Regions from separate parts of the Paenibacillus sp. J22R67 genome, predicted to be linked through region 1. Evidence: riboswitches for the same ligand, from Rfam matches in the RefSeq annotation. Region 1 holds a riboswitch; each other region holds the start of a gene.
What was found. Region 1 has a riboswitch for cyclic di-GMP ahead of AC58VC_RS28495 (putative bifunctional diguanylate cyclase/phosphodiesterase). Riboswitches for the same ligand answer to the same signal wherever they lie in the genome.
Positions count from the first base shown of each region.

Region 2: it holds a riboswitch for cyclic di-GMP, as region 1 does, so the genes downstream of both, AC58VC_RS35860 (transglutaminase-like domain-containing protein) here and AC58VC_RS28495 (putative bifunctional diguanylate cyclase/phosphodiesterase) in region 1, are expected to answer to the same signal.
Region 3: it holds a riboswitch for cyclic di-GMP, as region 1 does, so the genes downstream of both, AC58VC_RS31430 (PilZ domain-containing protein) here and AC58VC_RS28495 (putative bifunctional diguanylate cyclase/phosphodiesterase) in region 1, are expected to answer to the same signal.
Region 4: it holds a riboswitch for cyclic di-GMP, as region 1 does, so the genes downstream of both, AC58VC_RS14640 (hypothetical protein) here and AC58VC_RS28495 (putative bifunctional diguanylate cyclase/phosphodiesterase) in region 1, are expected to answer to the same signal.

Region 1 covers NZ_JCAUAX010000009.1:255,348-260,055, forward strand. The annotation lists gene ilvA (threonine ammonia-lyase IlvA) at 87-1,343, shown strand; cyclic di-GMP riboswitch class I at 1,414-1,502, shown strand; gene AC58VC_RS28495 (putative bifunctional diguanylate cyclase/phosphodiesterase) at 1,589-3,121, shown strand; gene AC58VC_RS28500 (BMP family lipoprotein) at 3,388-4,458, shown strand; gene AC58VC_RS28505 (ABC transporter ATP-binding protein) at 4,586-4,708, shown strand, end outside.
Region 2 covers NZ_JCAUAX010000019.1:39,543-44,250, forward strand. The annotation lists gene spoIIE (stage II sporulation protein E) at 1-878, shown strand, start outside; gene AC58VC_RS35855 (class D sortase) at 1,135-1,836, shown strand; cyclic di-GMP riboswitch class I at 1,910-1,997, shown strand; gene AC58VC_RS35860 (transglutaminase-like domain-containing protein) at 2,010-2,819, shown strand; gene AC58VC_RS35865 (collagen binding domain-containing protein) at 3,016-4,708, shown strand, end outside.
Region 3 covers NZ_JCAUAX010000012.1:23,155-27,862, forward strand. The annotation lists gene AC58VC_RS31410 (stalk domain-containing protein) at 122-988, shown strand; tRNA gene AC58VC_RS31415 (tRNA-Arg) at 1,040-1,113, opposite strand; gene AC58VC_RS31420 (hypothetical protein) at 1,277-1,435, opposite strand; gene tadA (tRNA adenosine(34) deaminase TadA) at 1,442-1,897, opposite strand; cyclic di-GMP riboswitch class I at 2,176-2,263, shown strand; gene AC58VC_RS31430 (PilZ domain-containing protein) at 2,357-3,088, shown strand; gene ychF (redox-regulated ATPase YchF) at 3,167-4,267, shown strand; gene prfA (peptide chain release factor 1) at 4,300-4,708, shown strand, end outside.
Region 4 covers NZ_JCAUAX010000003.1:586,797-591,504, forward strand. The annotation lists gene AC58VC_RS14625 (ABC transporter ATP-binding protein) at 1-704, shown strand, start outside; gene AC58VC_RS14630 (hypothetical protein) at 743-892, shown strand; gene AC58VC_RS14635 (MDR family MFS transporter) at 1,086-2,312, shown strand; cyclic di-GMP riboswitch class I at 2,413-2,505, shown strand; gene AC58VC_RS14640 (hypothetical protein) at 2,610-2,909, shown strand; gene AC58VC_RS14645 (exopolyphosphatase) at 3,041-3,955, shown strand; gene gloA2 (SMU1112c/YaeR family gloxylase I-like metalloprotein) at 3,997-4,425, shown strand.

The DNA.
Region 1 (4,708 bases):
AATATTTTCTTACAGGCGCTCTTCAGTGTGCTACAATAATCTTTAAAATTTATTACGCATGTTGGAGAGAAAGGAAGTAAGAGAAAATGGTTGTTTCCGGAAAAGTAGGTTTGGAAGAAATTATTAGGGCCAATCATGTGCTCAGCAAGGTGATTGAACCATCGCCTCTGCAACGCAATGAGCTGCTCTCTAACTTGTATGAATGTAACGTTTATTTGAAACGTGAAGATATGCAGGTCGTTCGATCTTTTAAAATTCGCGGGGCGTACAATGTGATCCAAAGCTTGACGCAGGAAGAACGCGAAGCAGGAGTCGTGTGCGCAAGCGCCGGCAATCATGCTCAGGGCGTAGCTTACTCTTGCAAGCAGTTAGGGATTGAAGGGAAAATCTTCATGCCCACGACAACGCCAAGGCAAAAAATTTCGCAGGTGAAGTTATTTGGCGGATCTTTTGTAGAAGTGATTCTGACAGGGGATTCTTTCGACGATTCGTCCAATCACGCCAAGGCTTACTGCGCCAAAGAGAATAAGGTGTTTATTCACCCCTTTGATGATATTCGCACGATTGCGGGACAAGGCACTGTAGGTCTGGAGATCATGAATCAGATGTCCGATACGCCGGACTTTATCTTTGCGACCATCGGCGGCGGCGGTCTTGTAGCTGGTGTGGCGACTTATGTCGACAGCGTTTCTCCGCGTACTAAGATTATTGGCGTTGAACCTGAAGGTGCCGCCAGTATGCAGGAGTCGCTCAAGCAGGGTAAAGTCGTGACCCTCTCTACGATTGAGAAGTTTGTCGACGGCGCAGCTGTGAAGCAGGTAGGTGAGCTTACCTTTGAAATATGCAAAGAGAAGCTGGACGATATCGTTGTTATCCCTTCAGGCAAGGAATGTACGACGATTCTGGAGCTCTACAATAACAATGCCATCGTTATCGAGCCTGCAGGCGCTCTTCCGGTTGCGGCGCTTGATGCTTACCGGGATCAAATTCGCGGCAAGAACGTGGTTTGCATCATCAGCGGTGGTAATAATGACATAGACCGGATGCAGCAAATCAAAGAAAGATCGCTCGTGTATGAAGGCTTGAAGCACTACTTTATTCTCAATTTCCCTCAGCGCGCGGGCGCTTTGCGTGAGTTTTTGGAGGAAGTTCTTGGGCCGACGGACGATATTACCCGCTTTGAGTATACGAAAAAGAATAATCGGGATGATGCTCCAGCACTAGTCGGTATCGAATTGAAAAATAAAGATGATTATGAAGGTCTTATTGAGCGTTTGTCACGTAAGGACTATGGTTACATTGAAATTAATAAAGATCCGAAACTTTTTAATCTGCTAATTTAAGTAAAAATAGCCAGAGTAGAAACAGTTGTGATATAGTTAATTAGTCCTGCTTTTTGTTTTTTTACCTGAATATCGTAAAAGGCAAACTTGCCGAAAGGTAAGGACGCAAAGCTCCGGGTCTTAGGTTGCACCCGCAACGATGATGGCTGGGCTGCCGACAGGAGCAATTTACCGATACAGGTACGCCTACGGCTATTCCAAATGGAATAGCCTTTTTTGATGACTGGAATGGAGGTTCCCCCCCAATGAGAAGCCTTTTTTTAAAGTGGATCCAACAGACGCAAGCACAGGAACTCCGCAATTTGAGCATACTGGGTTTCTTTCTGCTGACGGCCAATCTACTTGCCGCTGCTTCTTTTACATTTACTCCGAAGATTATCGTGTTCGTTCTCATTCAAGCGCTCATTTGCTTCTTTTTTGCCATTTGTATCCGTCGCCTGCGGCTTAATGGAATCGAACAGGAGGAGAAGAGTAAGCAGTTAGCTTATCTAGCCTACCATGATACATTAACGGGATTACCGAATCGACGGCTGTTTGAGGACCGCTTGAAACGCGTGCTCGTTCATGCTCAGCGCTATGACCAGCTTGCAGCTGTTGTATTTCTCGACATGGACAAATTCAAGGAAGTCAATGATGTATTTGGCCATGCCTCTGGCGATCAGCTCATTCGTTTGGCTGCTGAGAGGTTGCTAGGTTGTCTGCGTGGATCGGATACGGTGTACCGGCAGGGCGGCGATGAGTTTATTATTTTGCTTGAATCTTTCACCAAACCTGAAGATGTTAGAGTAGTGGCTACACGTATTCAAAATGTGCTCGATGAACCCTTTATCCTGGATGGAAAAACCATTACGATAACCGCTAGTATGGGGATTGCGTTGTATCCATTAGATGGCACTCGGCCTGAACAGCTTCTTCAACGTGCAGATGAAGCGATGTACGAGGCCAAAAACCATGAGAATGCTAATCGCTTTAAATTCTATGCGTCGGACATTGATACAATGGTGAAGAGCAAAGCTCACATGGAGAACGAACTCCGTCTGGCTTTAGAGCAGGAACAGTTCGAATTACAGTATCAGCCGCAATATGAAATCGCAGGTCGTAAGCTCATCGGCACAGAGGTCAGCCTTTACTGGGAGAAGGGGAGCAAGCAGCTGCGTAAGCTCATGGATTGGCGGAAAGCTGCGGACGAACTGGGATTCATGGTGCCTATTGGCAAATGGGCGTTTCAAACCGCATGCAAGCAGATGAAAGCTTGGCAGGATGCCGGCCAAGAGCCTCTTAGAATGACGTTCGCGATTCAATCTTCACAGTTCAAAGATGATCATTTCATTGCCTATATAGCTGATGTGCTGCAAGAAATAGGGATTGATCCCAGTCTGGTCGAACTAGACCTTACGGAGAGCATTACATCTTCGAACGTGCAAGAAGCGAGCAAGAAGCTGACGATGTTGAAAAAGCTTGGCGTGCGCATTGCCATGGATGACTTGTGTACGGGGCTATTTACACGCAGCGGATTAGAGGGTATGCCGCTAGATAGTGTGAAACTGGACAGCACGCTGATCAGAGATCTTGTCGATGATGACGAGAATCAACAGCTTGCTGCTGCCATTGTCCGGATGGCTCACCGATTAGGGTTGAATTTAATCGCGAAAGGTGTCGAAACGGAAGAACAGTTCGAGTACCTGAAATTTCTGCAATGTACGGAGGTGCAAGGAAAACTGTTCAGCAGTCCGCTATCCCCTGCTCAATTCCTGACATTGATGACCGAAAAAAATTAAAAATAGGTCATCTAGATTTTATTGACCGGCGGTAGTATAATAAATAATTGGGGCTTAAAACCTATATTGTGGGGCTTTACAAAAAGACCATGTCAACTTGGTTAACATCACGAATTATGCTCATTTACTGTATGGATTGCTTTTCACTTAAGTTTCTAAGTGATACACTCGGTCTATGATCAGACATACATAGTTTAACTGAATTTGGTCAACCTAGAATGTGGGATTTAAGGTACAATTTTAAATTTATTTTGGGGGTAAAGATGATGAAAAAAGTATTCACAACAGCGTTAATGGCTGTCACTGTTTCCGCGGTTGCTTTGACAGGTTGCGGAGCCAAAAAAGAAGAAACAAAACCGGCCGCTTCCGCGTCTCCAGCTGCAAGTGCAGCGGCATCTGCAGCACCAAGCAATAACAGCGGTAAAGATATCAAAATCGGCATGGTAACAGACATTGGCGGCGTAAATGATAAATCCTTTAACCAAAGCGCATGGGAAGGTTTGCAACAACTGAAAAAGTCAACTGGCGCAAACGTTAAGAACTTGGAAAGTAAAAGCGATGCAGACTACACTCCTAACTTGAACCAATTCGTAAAAGACGGCTATAACCTGACATGGGGTATTGGTTTCTTGATGGGTGACGCGCTTAAAACGGTTGCGACTCAAAACCCAAATGCTAAACTTGCGATCATTGATAACGTTGTAGAAGCTCCAAACGTAGAGTCCGTAACATTCTCCGAGCAAGAAGGTGCTTACCTTGTAGGTGTGGTTGCAGGTCTTACGACAAAATCCAACAAAATCGGTTTCGTTGGCGGTATCGACATCCCGGTTATCAAACGCTTTGAAGCTGGTTTCGTAGCCGGCGTGAAAGCAGTTAATCCTAATGCTAAAATTCAAATCAACTATACAGGCGCATTCGATAAGCCTGACCTTGGTAAAGCAGCAGCAGCAACGATCTATAACGATGGCGCAGACATCATTTTCCACGCAGCTGGTTCCACAGGTAACGGTGTGTTCAACGAAGCAAAAGACCGTGCGAAAAACGGTAAAAAAGTTTGGGTTATCGGTGTAGATAAAGACCAATCCCTTGAGTTCGGCGATGAAGTGACACTTACTTCCATGTTGAAACGTGTTGACAATGCAGTTGCTCGTGTGTCCAAAGACGTTATCGACAACAAATTCCAAGGTGGTAAAGTCGTTACACTGGGTCTGAAAGATGACGGCGTAGGTCTTCCAGAGACTTCCAAGAAAAACGTAACTGCAGATATCTTGAAAAAAGTTGACGAGTACAAAGCAAAAATCATCAGCGGCGAAATCAAAGTCCCAGAAAAACCATAATAAGTGTATAATAGGCATAGCAGCTACGAACGATAGATGTACTTTTGTTCAAACAAGGCTAGTTATAATAACTAGCCTTGTTCTTAGTTTTGAGGTATTTAAAAAAATTGATCCTTAGGGTGATCTGATGAGTGAAGTAGTCCCTGTTGTTGAGCTTAACAACATTACGAAGAGGTTTCCAGGCATCGTGGCGAATGATGCAATCAGCTTGAAGCTGATGAAGGGTGAAATCCATGCCCTGCTAGGCGAA
Region 2 (4,708 bases), on a different contig from region 1:
AAATTATTCATCAATACACGAAAGGCTTCGATGAATGCCGGAAAATCATTGCGCCGCTGCTAAGCGAGATCATCGGCGAGAACGTCGCCGTGATGCGTGAGGAGATGCATGAACGCGGCGAGGGCTACAGCACGGTCGTATTCGGCTCTGCCAAGGAATACGAGGTAGAGACCGGGGTCGCTGGCGCAGCCAAAGGGGGCGACCTCTTCTCGGGCGACAGCTTCTCCACGGTGGAGCTGGGCAATGGCAAGTATGCCGTTGCGCTTAGCGACGGCATGGGCAATGGCGAGCGAGCGCGGGCGGAGAGTCAGACCGCCCTTAGCATCCTGCAGCAGCTGCTGCAGTCTGGGATGGATGAGAAGCTGGCGATTAAGTCGCTGAACTCCGTGCTCATGCTCCGATCCTCCGATGAGATGTATGCGACGGTGGATATGGCCTTGATTGACATGTATAATGCAAACACAACTTTCATGAAGATTGGCTCCATACCGAGCTTTATTAAGCGTGGGAACGAGGTGATTTCGATCTCCGCGAATAATCTTCCCGTGGGGATTTTGAGCGAAATCGATGTCGATCTGGTTTCTATTCCTCTCCAATCGGGGGATATCCTCGTCATGATGACCGACGGGATCTATGATGCCCCTGGCCATGCAGTGAATAAGGAGATGTGGATGAAGCGCATGATTCAGGAAATCGATACGACCTTGCCGCAAGAGTTCGCGGATTGTTTGTTGGAGCGAATTTTCCGCCATCATCATGGCGAAATTCAAGATGATATGACGGTCGTTGTCGCTCGCGTAGAGAAGCGGCAGCCGGAGTGGGCGACATTCCGCTGGCCGGGGATTACGCGCATGGAGCGTCCAAAAACGGTCAGTTAATTAGCTGACGACATATAAGCTGCTGTCCTATAAGGCGTTATTAGTAGTAGTGAAAAGCCTGCGATTAAGCAGGCTTTTTAAGCTTTTTTAATGACAATATTCTCTTTGCTCAGACTGCGTCGGCATGAACAGTTTTGACAGACCTTAGGGAAGGGATTCATGCAACCGTATAGAATAGAAATAAGGAAAATAATGGTTTGATTTTTCGGGAATGCGTGCTTGCGCATGAGATCCACGAGAAAGGCAGGTACCTCTGGTGATTAGAAAAAAGCTTTCACTGTTATGTATCATTCTTGGGATTATCATTTTCTTGTATCCGATGGCTAACGACCGATATGAGAGCTTTCAGCAGCAGAAGATTTTGAAGCAATGGGAGGACAATCTACAAATGATGGATCAGGCTGTTGTTGAGCCAGAGGAATCACCGCTGGTGGATGTGCCTGTCGTGGCTCCACCTCTTCCTGCTCCTGAGGTTGAGGCTGCGCCGACAAGTAGCCAGATGCCGCCTGTCCCTGTGGCCGTCGCAGCGACGCCGAAGCCTGTAGCGATGCCCAAGAACATGGAAGGTGTTCTCATCATCGATAAAATAGACCTCAAGCTGCCTATACTAACGGATGCTACGGTGAATAATTTAAAAGTATCCGTTGCTAGCATCGCCAATACCGGTAAAGCAGGGGCAATTGGCAATTATGCGATTGCAGGCCATCGAAATCTGACCTATGGGAAAAACTTCAATCGATTAGATGAAGTCACCGAAGGAGATTTAGTCGAAGTAGATACCGGGAATAAAAAGTATGTCTATAGAGTTGTTGATAAGCAGTACGTCCTCCCGGAAGACGTCTGGGTGCTCAAAGGTAACGGCAAAGATCGGGAGATTACGCTAATTACTTGCCATCCTATGGAAAATCCGACTCACCGAATTGCGATTAAGGGGATCCTGGTGCCATCCGAGAAATAAAACATGTAATATTTTGTCTATTCAGAGGTACGAGCCTATGTTAAGATTGCTGTATAAGGATTCGGTGCTTTTTCTCCGATAAAGGCAAATCTAGCGAAAACTAGAGACGCAAAGCTAAAGGGCCTTCCTTAGTAGAACTAAGTTGGCAGCCAGTTACCGAAAGGAGATTTCTTGTGTTTAAGAAACCAGTCAGACTAGCAATTCTTGCCGCGATACTAGGCAGCAGTCTTGCCCCGCAAGGGATATTGGCAGCTTCCACCTCGCCTATTATTGACAAAGTTGCTCTGAATAAAGGGATTATCTCGGTCAACTATGAAGGAGCGAAAAGTACCAAGGTTCTCGTCCGAATCATGAGTGGGAATGTCAAATATGACTACACTTTCGCTGAGGGAGATCAGTACCCTTTGCAGCTTGGCAATGGCGCATACAGCGTGGTGATTGGTGAGTCCATAGGACCGAATAAATATAAAGTGGTTGCGCAAGAACAAATAGATTTGGAGATGGAAGACGAGAACGCAGTCTTTCTACAGGCCATTCCACTGATTAATTGGAATATGGAGTCGAAAGCAGTCGTTCAGGCTAAGCAAATAGCGGGCGATAAAGAAATGGATATGGATAAAATAAAGGCCATTTACGGTTATATCACGACCCATTTTAAGTATGACTATAAGAAAGCCCGAACCGTTGCAGATAGTTATGTACCTGATCTGGATGTGATTTACGAAGCTTCCGAAGGAATCTGCTACGATTTTTCTTCTACTTTTGCTGCAATGGCAAGAAGTGAAGGCATTCCAACCCGTCTTGTTATGGGGTATGAGATACACGATCCTGAGACCTATCATGCGTGGAATCAAGTTTTCTTGAAGGAACGTAATGAATGGGTGACAATTGATACCACATACGATGCTGTGCATGTACAAGCTGGTGAAGCGGTTGAGTTAGAAAAAAACAGTGCTAATTATAAAGTAGCCAGAATATATTAAGATAGGAAAGTAACCTGTACTCATAACTGAGTGCAGGTTTTTTTGTTTGTTATTTTTTGTGAAGAAATATAAATTCCACTGATTTACAATACAGGTCGTATCATATACTATTAATAATGATACGACTTGTATCTTTTACATAAGGCATAAACAAATATTCTCTACAAGAATCAATTTGTGAATGGAGGTTTGAATAATGATGTTGAGGAAAAAAATGAGTACGCTGCTAATTACATTTTTAATTCTTATGCAGAGTATTTACGGGATTGGCGTTGGAACGGTGGCCAGTGCGAACACCATTAACGAGAACATTATAGACAGTGTGACCATGGCTGTATATGACAGTGCAGGGCAGGTCGTGACCGGTGACGTTTACGATCCGAACTCCAAGATACAGCTGGACTACACGTGGTCTCTGCCGAACGGTCTGTATCATAGCGGCGATACGTATTCCTTTCATCTGCCGCAGCAATTCTTACTTTTTAATGATATCAGCGGTGGCCTAGTGATGGGACAGGATCAGTTAGGAACATTCCATGTTGATCGGACTAGTCATCAAGTGGTGATCACCTTTAACGACTATATAGAAAGTCATGATAATGTACATGGTACGCTCACCTTCAAAACGCAAATAGATAAGAGCCAACTAACCGAAAGCACGATTGTCAATATTACCATACCGGTTAATTCAGGCGATCAGATTTTCACTCTTCATTTTCGACCGACGGTCAGCTCAACAATTGATAAAAAGGGAGTATCTGCAGGGTTCAATTCCAAGGATATTAACTGGACTGTTGATGTGAATAAGAAACTGGATTCTGTTCAGAATGCGGTGGTAACGGATCCTATCCCGGCAGGTCTATCTGTTCCTGTTACGGTGGCTGTTTATGAACTAGGAGTTCATCTAGATGGAACTGTGGTACAGGGAGCATTGGTGGATGCAAGCCAATATACAGTTGATATAACGGGACAAAATCTAGCTATTCATTTCGCGGAAAGTCCGATTACCAAGGCATATCGCATTCAATTTACGACGACAATAACGGATTCTAATAAAGAGACTTTCGTGAATACAGCAACGTTCAAAGGAAGCAATAAAGAAGCTGTTTCCGCTTCTGCAACGGTTCAGGTGCAGCAAGGTAGAGATTTGGATAAAGAACAGGATGGTTATAGTCCCGTTACGCAAGTCGTTAGCTGGTCTATTAAATATAATTATAAAGAGAAGACCATTGCTCAACCCCTTGCCTTCCTAAAGGACTTATTTAATGATACGCAACAGCTAGTCGCCGGCTCTCTTCATGTCTATAAGGTTACTCTGAGTTCGAACGGGACTGAAACACTGGGCAGTGAACTGCCAGCTTCTGAGTACACGGTAACGGCGGAGACAGGTACTGGCACTAAAGGATTTAAACTGCAATTTAATAACCAAATCTCCTCGGCTTATAAAATTACTTACCAAACCAAAGCAATTGATCGTGTTCTGAATAACGTGATCATTAAGAATACAGTCGAGTCAGGAAGCGGATATAGTGATTCAGCTACCCGCCCTGTTGAACAGGGAGTTATTTATAAATATCCTGGGCCGCCGGATTACAAGGCTAGAACCGAAGCTTGGAGTTTGGTCATTAACCGGGATAGTTATTTGATGAACAACGTAGTTATATTAGATACATTTCCGAACAAGGGCATGCGTTTCATACCAAGCTCGCTCGTCATCAAAAAGGGGACAGTGACCTTAACGTCGGCCGATTATGTTCTGGATAGTTCGGTCGATGTCAGCGATGGATTCCTCATCAGACTGACTGACCCGATTTCAGAGCCTTTGACGATTACTTACAAAACGGACTTTAATTTAGATTGGATTAGTCCTCTGGGAACTACAAGCTTCA
Region 3 (4,708 bases), on a different contig from region 1:
TACATTTTATTAACATGTGGATAGGTAGAAAAGAGCGATTTTTAGCAGGAATTTTCTAGAAATATTTGAATTATTATAAGTGACAATCGACAAGCTAAATTGGGCTGGGGAGAAAATTTTGATGAAAAAAAAGAAAGTAATTGTGTCTATGTTAGCATTTTGCTGTTTGGCTGGTGTCGTCCATGCAGCAAGCCTTCATGGTGACTACAAGGGGGCTCCGATTGTGAAGGTTTTATTCGGGGGGAAAGAACTTCAAGCCGAGGATGTGCCTGCTACTATACAAGATGGCAGAACCGTTGTGCCGTTGTACCTATTGAGACAAACAGGGGCAACAGTGACATGGGATGCTGAGAAGTACACGGTTGATCTTGCATTCCCTCGAGTAAGGGAAGATAACGCAATGAAAGATTTTGCAGCTACCATTCCGTCCTTAAATGAGAAAGCCAAAGAAAATCAGGCTAAAAATATCCAGCTCATCTATAACGAATATGGCGTCTACTTGAAAGCGGATTTAGAAATGTCAGGTGATTCCAATAAAAATAACGAACATCTCCTTGCACTGTCTGGTCTTTTGGTAAATTCACCAGTGGATTCAATGATTGTTAGCCTTATTCATAATAGTTCGATTACAGGCTTTATTACGGTCAAGCGATCAAATGCTGAGGAGTTCAGTAAGAGCAGTAAGGACAAACTTGCAGAATATGACTTTATTAAGAATTGGAGCCATCAGCACGTAGATAATACAACCGATTTGTCTGTTCCCAATAAGCCTCAATCAACTTCTACGCCGCAGCCTGTGTCAAATTCGCAGGTTTCAGGTCCTGTATGTCGGGAGATCACGGCTCTTTACACAGGGCAGATCCAGAGTGCTGTAGATCAATACAATGCAAATCTTAGCCAGTATTCTGGCGGTATTGTTGGCTATGTAGATAAATTAAAACAAAGTATGAAAACAGCTTTAAAAGATAACAATTGTCCGGAAAATTAAAAATAAAAGCCAGCCAACGGTATATACCGTTAACTGGCGTTTTGTTTGATACGCGCCCGAGATGATTCGAACATCCGGCCTACAGTTTAGGAAACTGTTGCTCTATCCTGCTGAGCTACGGGCGCATGGCAAAGATTATGATAGCACGAAGCCTTATGTGGCGCAACCTTTGAGTGGCAAGATTTAGCGTGTAATTGAATTTCGCTGATTACATCGTGCGACGGGGAACTACAGAGCGCTATTTGAGCCAAAAACGCAGATCCCTGGATCAGACGGAACTACAGGGTCCTATTCAGCCGAGATAGCTAACATTACGGCTAAAAACGCTGAAATTGCGGACCACAGTTCCTCTTCCTCGCTGAAATGATCAATATCCAGAGAATAGCGGCCTATAGTTCCCGCCCGTTCGCACAAGGGGATGTCACCGCTTACGAAATTTGTTCGCACAACCGTTTACTCCTTGCCGCGCAGCTTGCGGAAAAACTGTGTCAGCATAGTCGCGCACTCTTCTTGCAGCACGCCGCTGACCACATCGACCCGGTGATTGAACCGGTCCTCCTGCAGCAAGTTCATCAACGTTCCCGCGCAGCCAGCCTTGGGATCGGTTGTGCCGTAGATCACCTGCGGAACGCGCGCTTGGACAATCGCGCCCGCACACATCGGGCAAGGCTCTAACGTGACGTAGAGCCTGCAGTCAAGCAGTCGCCACGCTTGCAAATGCTCGCTAGCTTGCTTAATAGCAATCATTTCAGCATGGGCAAGTGGATCCAGTGTAGTTTCACGAAGATTATAGCCGCGGCCAATAATTTGCCCTTGATGGACAACAACGGCACCAATCGGCACTTCGCGAATGGCTTCGGCTTTACGTGCTTCTTCTATAGCTGCTTTCATCCAAGGAATATGCTCCATATATTCATCCACAGGGGGACACCTCACTAAAAATAATCTTATCCACATGTGAACAAAGGATCGAACAAATATTCGTTGTTAACAACCTGTGGATAACAATGTGTATAACTTAAAAAGTTGTGGATATTTATTTCTTTTTTCATTCATACAACAAATACATGATGTATGCAAGAGAATTAGTTGATAATGGGGAAATCCAACCGTATAATGAGAGGTAATGTAGGTCTTTTAGACCATATAGCACGATATTGTACGACAAAGCATGACATTCATGCAGGGTTCGATAATGGCAAACTTGCCGAAAGGTAAGGACGCAAAGCCGAGGGTCTACGGTTCCTATGGAACTACGACAGCCTGGTTACCGAAAATCGATGCTTTTTAGGTTGAGGTAATAGGCTGTCCCAGACAAAAGGGGCAGTCTATTTTTTATATGGAAATCGAGGGAGGGTTGATCAACAAATGGTCAGCAAAGAAAAGTCAGCGAAATACGGCAGCAAGGAAGGCTACGACGCTGATGTGATGATTGACAGCAAAGCTATGCTGAGCAAGGATGATTTCGTAGCCACTGGCGTATTGACCTACGCACTCGGTGACATTATTGAAGTGGAGCTGCCGGAATATGACGTTTTTGCGCTGGGAGATAAGTGTAAAATGACGGTATACACGAAATCCGGGCTGTTTGTTATGGATACGACAGTTGTGGCCAAAGATCGGGGCTCATTAATTGTCCTGAATCCTCCTGAAAACCGTAGGAAGTTTACGGAAAAGCGGGAGTTCCCCCGCGTAGATGTGAAGAATGAAGGGCTTATTTTCGGGCTTCAAGATAAAAACAAGAAACTTAAACATCAGTTTGAAACACCGATGCGGTTTTCTATCAAAAATCTATCCGTTAATGGCCTGGGATTCACAATTAATGAAAATGTGATGCTAGAAAAAGTTATTCAGAAGAATTCCCAACTTGAAGTTGAGTTGATTTTGGGCTTTTTGGTGCCATGTACAATGGAAATTGTTCGGCAAGAAAAAACGAATGACGGCTATTATTACGGGGCAAGTTTTATCAGCATCCCAGACGAGAAAACGAACGCGCTGCGCGGATTTATTTTAAAAAATCAGATTGAAACCTACTTCGTCCAGAAGCAGGAAAATGAAACAAAAAAAGCACTGGAAAAAAAGTCTGCAGCTAATCAGTAGCCTACAGGCTTTTTTTTGCGTTCCAAGTACTATATAATAAGAAGGATGATTTTCGAAAATTAAGGAGTTGTAACTACGATGGCTTTGAAAGCAGGTATCGTCGGTCTACCGAACGTAGGAAAATCGACATTGTTTAATGCAATTACACAGGCGGGGGCAGAATCTGCAAACTATCCGTTCTGTACGATAGATCCGAATGTTGGGGTAGTTGAAGTACCGGACGAGAGATTGCAGAAGCTGGTAGAGATGATTGTCCCTAAAAGCATTGTTCCGACAGCCTTTGAATTCGTTGATATTGCGGGTTTGGTGAAGGGCGCGAGCAAGGGTGAAGGGCTTGGAAATAAATTTTTGGCACACATTCGTGAAGTGGATGCTATTGTGCATGTTGTCCGTTGTTTTGAGGATGATAATATTACTCACGTTTCCGGTAAAGTAGACCCGATTGGCGATATCGAGACGATTAATCTTGAACTGATCTTGGCTGACATTGAGTCTGTTGAGAAAAAGATCGAGCGCTCCCGCAAAAACCTGAAAGGCGGCGACAAGAAAGTTGTAGCCGAGGTTGAGTGTCTGGAACGCATCAAGGAAGCACTTTATAACGATCTGCCGGCGCGTAGCATCGATTTGAGCGATGATGAGAAGCTGCTCGTCCGCGACCTTCACTTGCTGACAATGAAGCCTGTTCTTTATGCAGCCAACGTGAGCGAAGACGAAGTATCCACAGCAGATGAGAATCCATTCGTCAAAATCGTTAAGGAGTACGCGGAGAAAGAAAACAACGAAGTTGTTTCGATCAGCGCAAAGGTGGAATCCGAGATTGCTGAGCTCGAAGAAGAAGAAAAAGCGATGTTCCTCGAAGAGTTGGGACTTCAAGAGTCCGGCTTGAATAGATTGATTAAAGCAGCTTATCGCAAGCTTGGCTTGTATACGTATTTTACAGCTGGGGTGCAGGAAGTTAGAGCTTGGACGATCCGTAAAGGAACGAAAGCTCCTCAAGCGGCTGGCGTAATTCATACCGATTTCGAGCGTGGATTTATTCGTGCCGAGGTTGTATCTTATACGGATTTGGTAACGGCTGGCTCCATGAATGGCGCGAAGGAAAAAGGGCAAGTGCGTCTGGAAGGTAAAGAGTACGTGGTGAATGACGGCGACGTTATGCACTTCAGATTTAATGTTTAATAAATAAAAAATAAAGAAAGGAGTGATCCTTTATGTTGGATCGACTTCAGTCCGTTGTGGACCGCTATGATAAATTAAGTGAGCTACTGTGTGACCCGGATGTGACGAGTGACACAAAGAAGCTTAGAGAGTATTCGAAGGAACAATCTGATCTTCAGGAAGCCTACGATGCTTATAATGAATATAAGAGCGTGAGCGAGCAATTGGCAGACGCGAAAGCGATGCAGAATGAAAAGCTGGACGATGAAATGCGTGAAATGGTGAAAATGGAGATCGATGAGCTTAGCGAGCAAGCGGCTAGTCTGGAAGAACAACTCAGAATGCTCATGATGCCAAAAGATCCGAATGACGACAAGAACGTCATCGTTGAAATTCGTGGAGCGGCAGGCGGCGATGAAGCTGCGTTATTCGCAGGCGATCTTTACCGTATGTATACCCGCT
Region 4 (4,708 bases), on a different contig from region 1:
ATGAGCACTGGGCCGTACTGGGTTTGAACGGTTCAGGCAAGACGACCATACTGAATATGATTAATGGTTATATCTGGCCAAGTCAAGGGCATATGGCTGTACTCGGCCACCCGTTTGGAACAGTAGACTTAAGAGATTTGCGTAAAATGATTGGCTGGGTGAGTTCATCCCTGCAGGAGAAATTGTACGCCTCTGATAAAACGCAGCATGTCGTTATAAGTGGTAAACATGCTTCAATCGGGTTGTATGAGAAACCGAGCATGGCTGATTTCGAACAGGCCAGAGAGCACATGCAGCGGCTTAATTGTTTGCATTTATACGACCGAACTTATCAATCGTGCTCACAGGGTGAGAAGCAGAAACTATTAATCGCACGTGCTCTAATGGCCTTGCCTAAGCTGCTGATTCTGGATGAGGCAACGAACGGATTAGATTTCCTTTCCCGGGAAGCCTTGCTTTCCAGCATTCAAGAATTAGCCAAAGAACCGGATGCTCCAACGTTAATATTCGTGACCCACCATATCGAAGAAATTCTTCCCGTTTTCAATCAAACCTTATTGATTCGCCGTGGCGAGGTTTTCGCAAAAGGACAGTCGCGCCATGTCTTGACAAGTGAAAGTTTATCCTCTTTTTTTGAGACGGAGGTTGAAGTCAAATGGCAGCGCGAACGCCCTTGGCTTTTGATCCCTGCGAGTGATATGTGAGGCATGATTCATAAAAAGCTTCTAATAGCCCTTTCTTTATGGAATTGCATCGATTAAAGAGGCTTGTTAGCTATTGTCGAAGAGGGAGAGTAGTCGGTGGAGTTGCGAATGCAGGCTATGTCCTGACTCACGGAATTAACGCGCTCAATGCCTTTGATTATCATTCGGATGCAGTAGCCCAGAATTAGAAACTAAGTTTAATCATGTTTGGTGCCGCAAAAAGTGTTTAACACTGGCTTCCCGTTCGACTGCGGGGAGCCAGTTTTTTATTCGACAAAAAATTATAATTAAGGACACGAACCGCCGCTTTTCGTGTATAATGGGTTCTTGATCTCATTTTCTTAACCTTTGGTAAATTAACAGCGAGAGGAGTTCTGGCAGATGAATCGATTACGTGTTTTTCTTGGTTCGTATCATCCGATTGTACATACGTTAATTCTAGGAACGGTCATGGCCAGGGCGGCGTCTTCCATGAGTCTGCCTTTTCTGGCGATTTACTTAGCTAAACATACGTCAATGAGTGCAGTAATGATCGGGGTCGTTATTGGAATGGGAGCCTTGGCAGGAACAGTTGGCGGCTTTATCGGCGGTAACTTATCGGACCGATTCGGTAGACGTATCATTATGCTGGCTGCACTATTTGGATGGGCGGTTGTGTTTGTAGGCTTCAGTATCGTGAAACTACCTGTTTTGTTCATGATGCTGAACATGCTTAACGGCTTGTGCCGCTCCTTCTACGAACCAGTATCTCAAGCTTTGATGGCGGATTTGACCGAGCCGGCCAAGCGACTCAGTGTGTTTTCAATGAGATACATGGCTATTAATGTGGGGGTTGCTGTAGGACCATTATTAGGCGCTTTTTTTGCGACGATGGACGGGTCACTACCGTTTCTACTGACTGGAATCGTTTATTTTCTTTATGCAGTTACACTTTATATTCTCCTCATCGTTTTTGGTATTAAGCAAATAGAAGGGGAGAAGAAACAACCGGTTACTTTTGTCGCCGCATTGCAGGTCATTCAACGTGATGTCACATTTCGCTACTATATTCTTGGCGGAATTATCGGGGCTATTGGCTACTCGCAAGTTATGGTGACACTATCGCAGTATTTGGAACAGAATTTCACTGAAGGTGTGAAGATGTTTGCAGTCCTTATGAGTGTCAATGCCATCGTGGTCATTGCGATGCAGATACCGCTTACACGGATTTTTAATAAGTACTCGCCACTTGTAGCGATTATATTTGGCAATTTGATGTTTGCGTTAGGGGATACCGGTTTTGCGTTCTCGCATTCCTTAGTTCCAATGATTGTTTCTATGGCGATTTTTACTCTAGGGGAGATTTTAAATTACCCTGCGGCAAACATGCTAATTGATAAGCTTGCACCCGAGCATATGCGAGGTACTTATTTTGGCGCACAAACCTTAACAAACGTTGGTCATTTTATGGGACCATGGGTGGGCGGATTTTTGCTTGTGGCGTACGGGGGCACGACGCTTTATGTAATCATCGCCTTTGTGACACTTGCGGGATCACTCTTTTACTGGAAAGGTGCCAATAATCTACAATCGCTCACGAAAAATAGGTCGAAAAAAGAAATTTTTTGATAGATATTGCAAAATTAGTTCTTGCGAACTATACGATTTCAAAACAACTTCCCTTATTCTTGAGAGTGTAGTTATTTCTTGCAAAAGAACTCACAACACATCTCGACAATGGCAAAACTGACGAAAGTCAGTGACGCAAAGCTACAGGGGCTACCTTGTTCTGTAATGGACTCGTTGCCAGCCAGCTGCCGAACGATTGGGTATTCAACTTAGAGCCCCCTCCGATCGGTACACTATGGTGGGGTTTTTCTCTGTCATAACTTTCATAATCTATGGATAAAAGGAGGACCAAGCAGCATGCAGTCTGAATTACATGAAGAGCAAAAAGTAACATCACTTTGCGGCAATCATGTTGCCCGTTTGGTGCCATCCTCGGATGGACCAAAGCTACTGATTAATTTAGAAGAATACGCGCTTAATGAAGCATGTTGGGATGTTGAAATGTTTCAGGGGAGAAGCAACAGCATTTTGATTTTCTACTGGAAAGGTGAAGTTAAGCTTTCCGTGAAAATGCCTCCAATGCCTCAAATTGAAGCATTTATGACTAGACTTTATCAAATCCTGACATCCAAATTAAGAACGGTTCAGCCCATCTAGGCGAACTGTTCTTTTTTTTATCCGAAATGCCCTTACGACAAAATGATTGTCACAAATCGATGGGTGCTGATATAATGGAACACATAGCCATACATAGTTCTTAAGTACTATTTAGTAGGGGGATTTGCGTTATGAGATTAATTACGCGTTCGGATTTTGACGGTTTAGTATGCGCAATGCTTTTCAAAAAGCTAAACATGGTCGATGAAATGAAATTCGTTCATCCCAAAGATATGCAGGATGGTTTGATCGAGGTTACCGAGAACGATATTTTGGCGAATGTGCCTTATGTTGCAGGTTGTGGATTATGGTTTGATCATCACTCCAGCGAACTTGAGCGGATGGGTGAAAAGGTAGCATTCAAAGGGGAAACGCGGATTGCGCCTAGTGCAGCACGCGTCGTTTACGATTATTACGGAGGGCAAGAAACCTTCGGTGATATTGACGATATTATGCTTGGCGTAGATAAAGCAGATGCGGCACAATTCAGTAAAGAAGATATTTTGAACCCAAGTGGCTGGGATTTATTGTCGTTTATTATGGATGCTCGGACGGGTTTAGGACGTTACCGGGATTACCGAATTAGCAACTATCAGCTTATGGAAGAGCTTGTGGATCACTGCGCCGTGATGACAGTCGATCAAATTATGGAGCTTCCGGACGTGAAGGAGCGGGTGAAGCGGTATTATGAACTAGATGCTCTGTACCGTGAAATGCTTGAAAAGCATACGTATACGGAAGGAAACGTGATCATTACCGATCTTCGAGATGTTGAAACGATCTATCCAGGCAACCGATTCATGGTTTACGCGCTTTATCCAGAGCAGAATGTATCCATTTGGATCGTGGACGGACGCAATAAACAAAATTGTGTATTTGCATGCGGGCACAGCATCGTGAATCGTACGTCCCAAACGAATATCGGGACTTTGATGCTCCAAAATGGCGGAGGTGGTCACCAGGCAGCAGGTACTTGTCAGGTAGAATATGCACAATCAGAGAAAATTTTGAAGAAAATTGTTGAAACCATGCGAATAGACGGATAAAATATAATAAACGAGCCGCAGGATGGGGAGTTTCTCCCGGAATGCGGTTTATTTACGGAGTGGGAGGCGTGTTAGTGAACATCGATCGCATTCATCATGTGGCTATTATTAGCTCGAATTACGAACGGTCGAAGCATTTCTATGTTGATTTACTTGGAATGACCATCGTAAATGAGACGTACCGGGCAGAACGCGATTCCTATAAGCTGGATTTGCGCATAGGACAAACGGACCAGCAGATCGAATTGTTTTCGTTTCCTAATCCACCAGTAAGAGTGAATAAGCCAGAGGCGCGTGGGCTTCGGCACTTAGCTTTTGTAGTTGGGGATATGGACGTAAGCGTGAAAGAACTAGAGAGCAAGGGAATTACGGTCGAACCGGTACGAATTGATCCCATAACAGGCGATCGGTATACGTTTTTTGCAGACCCGGATGGACTCCCGTTAGAGTTGGTGGAACATGCCGAATGATGAGTTGTCACAAAAGGAACAAAGAGCAAAATTAGGATTCGCTATAGGGTGCTTATGGAGCATCCTGCTGTCTATTCCACTCTGGGCCATAGTGATCTGGCTTTTGATGAAAAAATAAATCCCTCAAACGCTCAACTGACCACAAGTCGGAGTAGCGATTGGGGATTTTTTTATTGGATATCGGCGGTATTGAAATTAAACAATTCTGAACATGAAAAACAGTACGTTATAAACGAAATATATGATAGCCCGTCTAATATAAGAGAACGAATGTAAATGGAGG